DNA from 2 places in the Arenibaculum sp. genome. Region 2 is predicted to be linked to the other one. Evidence: riboswitches for the same ligand, from Rfam matches in the RefSeq annotation. Region 2 holds a riboswitch; the other holds the start of a gene.
The links. Region 2 has a riboswitch for S-adenosylmethionine ahead of metZ (O-succinylhomoserine sulfhydrylase). Riboswitches for the same ligand answer to the same signal wherever they lie in the genome.
Positions count from the first base shown of each region.

Region 1 (4,205 bases), on a different contig from region 2:
ACCTCCCTCGTTACTGGAGATGACTTCAGCATGCGCTCGCCTAACTGGGCTGTCAAGCGCCCCTATGACGAAAGGCGGGGCCGAAAATCGACGCGGACCGTCGCGAAAAGGCTGGACAAGGTCCCTCGCTCCGGCGTATCAAGCCGCTCCCTGAGACGCGGGTGTAGCTCAGTTGGTTAGAGCGCCGGCCTGTCACGCCGGAGGCCGCGGGTTCAAGTCCCGTCACTCGCGCCATTCTCCCTAGTCATAACGACCCTCGTTCGAGGGCCGCGTTCACCAGGAACAGCCCGGTCCCGACCAGGGCTGCGACCAGCGTGCCCGAGATGCGCACGTATTGCAGGTCGCTGCCGACGGCGAGTTCCAGGCGTTCGGTGACCGTGCGCGCGTCCCAGCTCCTCACGACGTCGGAAATGAAGCGGCCGATGCCGCGCCGCCAGGGCACGACCATGCGGACCGCCAGCGCCTCGACCGCGACGTTGAGCCGGGTGCGCATCACCGGGTCGGCCTCCAGGCTCGGCCCGAAGGAGCGCAGCGCGGCGGCCGCCGCCGCGCGCATGCGGCCGTCCGGCGCGCCGAGGTCGGCGAGGATCGCGCCGCGCATCTCGTCCCACAGCCGGCCGAGCCAGGCCTGGATCTCGGGCTGCTCGAGGAGCTGGCGCTTCGCCGCCTCGACCTTCGCCCGCATCGCGGGGTCGGAGCGCAGGTCCGTGGCCAGCTCCTCGACCGCCATCTCCAGGCGGATGCGCGCGTGGCTGGCGGGGTCGAGCAGTTCGGCCAGCAGGTCGCGCACGCCCTGCGTCACCGCCTTGGCCATGCGCCGGTCGACCGTGCGCGGGATCCACCAGCCGCTCCGCTCGCCGACCAGGGCCTCGAGCCGGCCCTCGTTGCGCTCCACGTAGTCCAGGGCCGCCGCGACCATCCGCTCGATCGCGGTCTGGTGGTGGCCGCCGGCCAGCAGCACGTCGAGGACGCGGCCGAGCAGCGGCGCCACCTCGACCGAACGCAGCTTTTCGCCCTGCGCCTGGACGAAGAAGTTCCGCAGCTCCCGGTCCTCGACCGAGCGGATCAGCCCGGGCAGGCTCGCGACCAGCCGGTCGGCGACGGCCTCGGCGTTGCCGGGCCGCGCCAGCCACGCCGCGAGCCGGGACGCCGGGTCGAGCGCGCGCAGCCGCGCGACCACCAGGTCGGGGTCGAGGAAGTTGCGCTCGACGAACCGGCCCAGGCCGTCGCCGATGCGGTCCTTGTTGCGCGGCACGATCGCCGTGTGCGGGATCGGCAGCCCCAGGGGGTGCCGGAACAGCGCCGTCACCGCGAACCAGTCGGCGAGCGCGCCGACCACCGCGGCTTCCGCCGCCGCGCGCAGCAGCAGGACCCAGAACCCGGGTTGGGGAACGAATTTCAAGGCGACGAACAGCAGCGCCATCAGCACCAGCAGCCCGGTCGCCAGCGCCCGGTTGCGATACAGCGCCCGCCGTGCGCCCGCGTCCGAATCGAGATCGAAGCTCATCCACCACCCGGCGCGTCGGCGCTCCACTACTGACGCGTCGGCGCCTCGCTACCGACGCGTCAGCGACCCACGGTCTCCAGTTGCGCGGCGATGGCCGGCCGGGCGGTTCGGTGCGCCGCGGCCACGTGGGTGGTTCCGTTCACGGCCCAATGGACCGCCTCGTCCAGCCGGTCGCCTTCGAGCACTCTCAACAGGCGAACCTCGCGCCGGTCGCGCCCGGTGCCCGCTTCTATCGCATAGACATGGGTCCAGGTTCCGTGGCGGCGATGGACCACCACGTAGAGCGCCTCGCACGCGTCGGCGCAGCGCCGGGTCGGCCGGAGCCGGGTCGCGGCGTGGACGGCGACGTCCCCGGGTTCGAGGACGAGTGCGGCGGGAGTGTTGGTTATCGATACGTCCGGCATGTTTATCGTTACCCTCCAAGGCCCTTGCCGAAGAGGGTTGACGCAGCAGGCACTGTCCCGTTTTGTTGCCGGAACGGCCACATCGTCTTCGCTGTCCGCGGAGACCACCACCTTGCCCGGGATGGCAGGTTGGTGTTGGGCGTCAACCCAAACTCAGGATGCGCTTAGACGTCTACACGCTTCCCGCCCGGCCCGCAAGCGATCTCGCCGGGGTGCATGCGACCGTCGGCGGCGTGCGGGGAGGGGTAGACCAATCCGTCTGGAACTTTCCCCGCGCGGGTGCGTTTCGGGACTGGCCCGACCGGGTTACCGCCGCCGGCCGCGCTACTCCGATGGAAGAATTGCGCCTCCATGCGTCCGTTCCGCCGCCTCGTTTCCCTCCGCCCCGGGGGCGCTCCCGGCCTCCTGCTCTTCGTCGCCGGCGGCCTCGGCCGGCTGCTGCGCCCGCGCGCGCGCTCCGCTGCCGCCGCCGGGCCGGGCTTGGCGGAGGTCGCAGACAACCTGCCCGGGCTGATGTACCGTCACGTGCTCCATGAAGACGGCAGCTCGTCATACCCGTTCCTGGCCGGCTGCCTGCCCGGCGTCGCGCCGGACCCCGGGGCCGGCGCGACGATGCCGGAGGCGCTGATGCGGCACATCGGCACGGCCCAGGCCGCCGCCTGGCAGTCCCTGGCCAGGGCCGGGACGGCGGCGCCGTTCCGACTGGAGCTGCCGGTCGGCGGGCGCTGGCTGCGCAGCGTGGCGCGGCTTCGCCGCCGCGGCGCCGGGCCGGCCGGTGCCGCGGAACTGGTCTGGGACGGGCTCGTCCTCGACGTCACCGACCTCAAGCAGGCCGAGGCGCGCCTGGCCGCCTCGGTGACCGAGAAGGAGGTCCTGCTCGGCGAGATCCATCACCGCGTCTACAACAACCTCCAGGTCGTCTGGAGCCTGCTGAAGCTCGAGGCGCGCGACGCCGGGCACGAGGAGGCGCGCACCCGGCTCGACCGCATCGCCAACCTGATCGCGGTGCTCGGCCGCATCCACCACCAGCTCTACGCCTCGCGGGACTTCACCCGGATCGACGTCGCGACGGAGCTGCGCCGGATCGCCGAGACGCTCGCCCTGGAGGCGGGCCGGCCGCCGCTTCCGGTCGAGGCGGAGCCGCTGCATTGCGACATCGACACGGCGGTGCCCCTCCTGCTCGTGGCCTGCGAGCTGGTCTCGGCGGCGCTGCGTTGCGCGCCGGAGGTCCTGCCGGGCGCGCCGCCGGAGATTGCCGCGGTCCGCTTCGCGCGCGCGGCCGGGGGCGAGGTCCGCCTGGTCGTCCGGTCCGCCGGCACGGTGTCGGAGTCGCTGTCGGCGCTCGGGCGCAACCTCGTCGAAGCTCTGTGCATGCAGATCGACGCCGTCGCCGTGTTCCGGCGCGGCGGCGAAGGTGGTGGCGAAGGCGGCGGTGAAGGCGGTGACGGTGGCGGCGACGGCGAAGTCGCCGCGGTCGCGATACCCGGTCAAAGGTTTGTCGACTGAGGGGGGTCTTCTGGCCTATTGTCTTTGGCGAAACGGGCAGACGTCCCCATCTTCGAGCGCATACGCCATGTCCGACAGAAATCCGAGGGAAGAGATGCCTTCACGCCTCGAGCAGCTATGCGTCGAGAAGGGTCTCAAGATGACCGAGCAGCGCCGCGTGATCTCGCGCGTCCTCTCGGATGCGACCGACCATCCCGATGTCGAGCAGGTGTATCGCCGGGCGGTCGAGATCGATCCGAAGATCAGCATCGCGACGGTGTACCGGACCATGCGCCTCTTCGAGGAGGCCAACGTGATCGAGCGGCTGGACTTCGGCGACGGGCGCGCGCGGTACGAGGAAAGCCGCGAGGAACACCATCACCATCTGATCGACCTCGAATCCGGCGAGGTGATCGAGTTCGCCAACGACGAGATCGAGCTGCTGAAGGAGAAGATCGCCCGGCAGCTCGGCTACGAACTGATCGGCCACCGGCTGGAGCTCTACGGCGTCAAGGTCAACCGCGCCAAGAAGGGCCCGGGCGGCGCCTGATCGGGGCGCCCGGGCCGGCCGGCCTCAGTCCTCGTCCCCGCCGTCTTCCGCGTCGGCCTCGATCTGGTCCGCGAGGTCGCGCAGCATGCCGATGACGTCCTCGTGGCTGGTGACTTCGACCGCCTGGTTGACCGCGGCCTCGATCATCGCCACCGAGACGTAGGCGGAGATCGGCCCGCCTTCCTGCATCGCCTGCTCCAGGTGCTTCTCGGCGATGTCGAGCGCCTTGTCGAACATGGCGGTAGCGGGGCTGTTGGAC
Region 1 is NZ_DASYHS010000135.1:31,693-35,897, forward strand. Features, by position in the region: tRNA gene VGO20_RS13330 (tRNA-Asp) at 158-234, shown strand; gene VGO20_RS13335 (DUF445 domain-containing protein) at 245-1,507, opposite strand; gene VGO20_RS13340 (hypothetical protein) at 1,567-1,911, opposite strand; SAM-I-IV-variant riboswitch at 1,963-2,078, opposite strand; gene VGO20_RS13345 (sensor histidine kinase) at 2,263-3,417, shown strand; gene VGO20_RS13350 (Fur family transcriptional regulator) at 3,512-3,946, shown strand; gene VGO20_RS13355 (hypothetical protein) at 3,971-4,205, opposite strand, start outside.
Region 1: it holds a riboswitch for S-adenosylmethionine, as region 2 does, so the genes downstream of both, VGO20_RS13340 (hypothetical protein) here and metZ (O-succinylhomoserine sulfhydrylase) in region 2, are expected to answer to the same signal.

Region 2 (4,205 bases):
CGTCGTCACCGGCATCCTGTCCAACGGCTCGCCGATGATGCTGGAGCGCGCGGTGAAGTCGGCGGCCCTGGCCGAGCTGCTGGACGGCGTGGTCTCGGTCGACGAGCTGCGGGTCTACAAGCCCGACCCCCGCGTCTACGCGCTCGCCTGCGAGCGCTTCGCGGCGGCCCCCGAGGACGTCGCCTTCGTGTCGTCGAACGCCTGGGACGCGGCCGGCGCCGCGGCGGCGGGGTTCCGGGCGCATTGGGTCGACCGTGCGGGCCAGCCGCGCGAATACCCGGATTTCGGTCCGGTCGTGCCGCTGACCGACCTTTCGACGCTGCCCGCCCTCGTCGCGGCCGAGCGCCCGTGAGCCTGTAACGGCGTCGCGGCTAACGGCGTCGCGGCCGAGGGCAGGTGTCCCGCGGCCGCCGTGCGGCTATTTCCGCGCCGGCCGCCGCGCCGCCCCGGGCGAGGGGGCGAGCATGACGACCGCGACGCCGGCCAGCACCAGCGCCGTCGCCCCGGCCTCGCGCACGCCGAGCGGTTCGGCCAGCACCGCCCAGCCGAGCACCAGCGCCACCACCGGGTTAACATAGGCGTATGTGGCGACCCGGGTGGGCGCCCAGACCTGGAGCAGCCAGGTGAAGGCGCCGAAGGCCGCCAGCGAGCCGAACACGACGAGATAGGCGAGGCCCAGCAGGGAAGCCATGGACACCCCGCCGGCCGGCGGGGCGCTCCACTCGCCGCCCACGGCGCCGGCGAGCAGCGCCAGCGTCCCGCCGGCCAGCAGCTGCGCGCCCGCCGACATGGCGGAGGAGGATGCGGTCGGCAGGCGCCGGGACACCGCGGTGCCCAGCGCCCAGGCCAGCGCCGAGACCAGCAGGGCGGCCACGGCCGCAGTGTCGAGCGCACTTGCGGCCGCGGAGTCGGCGGTGGAGCCGGCGGCGGGATCGGGGGCCACCAGGACGACCACGCCGGCGAAGCCGATCGCGAGACCCACCAGCGTCGCGACGCCGGGGCGCCGTTCCCCCAGCGCCCAGGTGGTGAAGGGAACCCAGAGCGGGATCGTCGCGAGCAGGACCGCCGCCTGCCCGGAGGGAACGCGCTGCGCACCCCAGGCGAGCAGCCCGTGGCCGAACAGGAACAGCAGCGCGCCGGTCGCGGCCGCGGCGCGCCACCCGGCGGCGTCCGGCAGGGCGGCGCCGCGCAGCCGGGCGAAGCCGGCCAGCGCCGCGCCGGCCAGCAGCGAGCGGACCCCGATCATGGTCCAGGGCGGCAGCGTCTCGACCGCGAACCGGATCGCGAGGAAGGTCGAGCCCCAGACCAGGCAGATCGTCGCGAAGGCGAGGGCGATCGCGGCCGGATGCGGGCCGGCCGCGGTGCCTGCGGTGGCGGAGGACATGGCTGCTCCTGCGGCGGGGCGTGGATCGGCCATTCGGTCACGGCGCCGCGGCCGGGGCAAATCGGAATAACTGGGGCATCGGATCAGCGGGGCTCATGCGAAGCGGCCCCGCTGATCGGACGCAGGCCGCCTCGTTCAGAACGAGGCGAGGGCGCGGTCCAGGTCGGCGATCAGGTCGGCGGGATGCTCGAGGCCGACCGAGAGCCGGAGGCTGCCGGGGGAGATGCCGACGCGCGCACGCTCCTCCTCGGTCAGGCGCTGGTGGGTCGTGGTCGCGGGGTGGGTCAGCAGGCTCTTCGCGTCGCCGAGATTGTTGGAGATGCGGATCACGCGCAGCCCGTTCAGCGTCGCGAACGCCTCCGTCTTGCCGCCGTCGAGGTCGAAGGCGACCAGCGGGCCGCCCGCCGTCATCTGCGCGCGCGCGATCGCGTATTGGGGATGGCTCGGCAGACCCGGATAGGCGGTGCGCCGGATGCGCGGATGGGTTTCCAGGAACTCCGCGATCTCCTGCGCGGCCCGGGTCTGCGCCTCGACGCGCAGCTCCAGCGTCTCCAGCCCCTTGAGCAGCAGCCACGCGTTGAACGGGCTGAGCACCGGGCCGGTGTGGCGCAGGAACGGGCCGATCTGATCGGCGAAGCCGGCGTCGCCGAGCACGACGCCGGCGAGGCAGCGCCCCTGGCCGTCGATATGCTTGGTCGCGGAATAGACGACGACGTCGGCGCCGAGCTCCAGCGGCTTCTGCAGGACGGGGGTCGCGAACACGTTGTCGACGACGAGCCGCGCGCCCGCGGCATGGGCGAGCTCGGCGACCAGGGGGATGTCGACGACGTCGAGCATCGGGTTGCTCGGCGTCTCCAGCAGGACGACCTTGGCCGGCCGGGACAGGGCGTGGCGCCACTGGGCGGCGTCGGTGCCGTCGACCAGCGTCGTCTCGATCCCGTAGCGGGGCAGGATGTTCTTGACGATGTGCAAGCACGAGCCGAACAGGGCGTGCGGGGCGACGACCCGGTCGCCGGCCTGGAGCTGGCACAGCAGTGCCGCGAACACCGCGGCCATGCCGCTGGCCGTGGACCAGGCGCGCTCGGCCCCCTCGTAGTCGGCCATGCGGTCCTCGAACATCGCGACCGTGGGGTTGCGGAAACGCGAATAGACGTAGCGCGAGCCTTCCTGCGCGAAGGCGGCCTCGGCCTCCTCCGCCGAGCCGTAGACGTAGCCCGAGGTCATGTAGAGGGCCTCGGAGGTCTCGTCGTACTGGGAACGCGTGGTGCCGGCATGGACCAGCCGCGTGCGCGGCCGCAGGTCGCCGGGAAGGGTGCTGGGGGTATCTCGAGTCATGGTCGCTCCTCACGCCCGGCGTCCAGGCAACAAAAAACGCCCCGACCGATTCAAGGATCGAGGCGCTGAGCGCGACTCCAACCTTTTAGCAGTTTATTTTACGTGGCCTGCAAGCCGGTCGCCAAATCACCACGTGGAGCCATCACTACCGTCGGGGGGAGGGCGAGTCAAGAGGGTGGCGGCAGGTTCCGCGACCGGGCGAATATGCCGCGGCGCTAAAACTTTCTTTACGCTTGCGGTGGTGAAATTGGAATTGAAGCGAAGCGGGGGGCGCCCACGGGGCCCGTCGGGACCGTGACCCGACGCCGGACGACCGGCCCCCGCCATTCCTCTCTCCCCAAATCCCCTCCCGCCAGCGTTCCCCGTCGGTACCTCCCCGGTGCCGCCTTTCCGCACGGAAAGGAACTGTTAACTATAATCGGCAACAACAGCGGTGCCCGGATGTAGGAAGGCATCGCCATGAGGGATTTCCTGAAGAGACATGGGCGCCTCGCGGCGCTCGGCGCGGCCGGGATCGTCCTCGCGGCGACCGTCGGCGGGCTGGCGATGGCGCAGGCCGGGATCGGGCCGTTCGCGCCGGCACCGGTCGAGGTCGCGCAGTCGGAGTTCGTGGCGCGCCTGGAGGCCGGGCGCGTCGCCGAGGTGTCGGTCGCCGGCAGCCGGGTCGAGTTCGTCGGGCCGGACGGCGAGAAGGGCCGCACGGCGGTGCTGTGGACCGAGGAGCTGCGCGCCGCGGTGGCGGCGCCGGGGGTGGCGCTGACGGTCGAGGACCGCGTCCGCAGCTTCGGCGGCGCCAACGACCTGCTCGACCTGATCTTGAAGCTCAACATGGTCGGCTTCCTGGCGCTGGCGGCGGTGCTGCTGGTCCGCTTCATGCGCACGCCGGTCCCGGGCATGGCGCGGGCGAAGTCGGAGATCCGCTTCGCCGACGTCGCCGGCATCGACGAGGTCCGGGCCGAGGTCGCGGAGCTGATCGACTACCTGCGCGAACCGGCGCGCTACCGGGCACTCGGCGTCGCGGTGCCCAAGGGGGTGCTGCTGGTCGGGCCGCCCGGCACCGGCAAGACGCTGCTGGCGCGCGCGGTCGCCGGCGAGGCGGGCGTGCCGTTCTTCGCGGTCGCGGGCTCGGACTTCGTGGAGATGTATGTGGGACTGGGGGCGGCGCGCCTGCGCCGGCTGTTCCGCGACGCGCGCAAGAAGGCGCCCTGCATCCTGTTCATCGACGAGATCGACGCGCTCGCCCGCGCGCGGGGCGCGGCGTCGCCTTCGGGCGGCCAGATCGAGACGGAGAACACGCTGAACCAGCTGCTGGCCGAGATGGACGGCTTCGCGCGCGCCGAGGGGCTGATCGTGATGGCCGCGACCAACCGGGTCGAGGTGCTGGACCCGGCGGTGCTGCGGCCGGGGCGGTTCGACCGCCACGTCCATGTCGGCCTGCCCGACCTGAAGGGGCGACGCGACATCCTGGCGGTGCATGCGGCCGGGC
Region 2 is NZ_DASYHS010000137.1:4,593-8,797, forward strand. Features, by position in the region: gene VGO20_RS13500 (haloacid dehalogenase type II) at 1-352, shown strand, start outside; gene VGO20_RS13505 (EamA family transporter) at 419-1,384, opposite strand; gene metZ (O-succinylhomoserine sulfhydrylase) at 1,520-2,719, opposite strand; SAM riboswitch at 2,785-2,862, opposite strand; gene ftsH (ATP-dependent zinc metalloprotease FtsH) at 3,179-4,205, shown strand, end outside.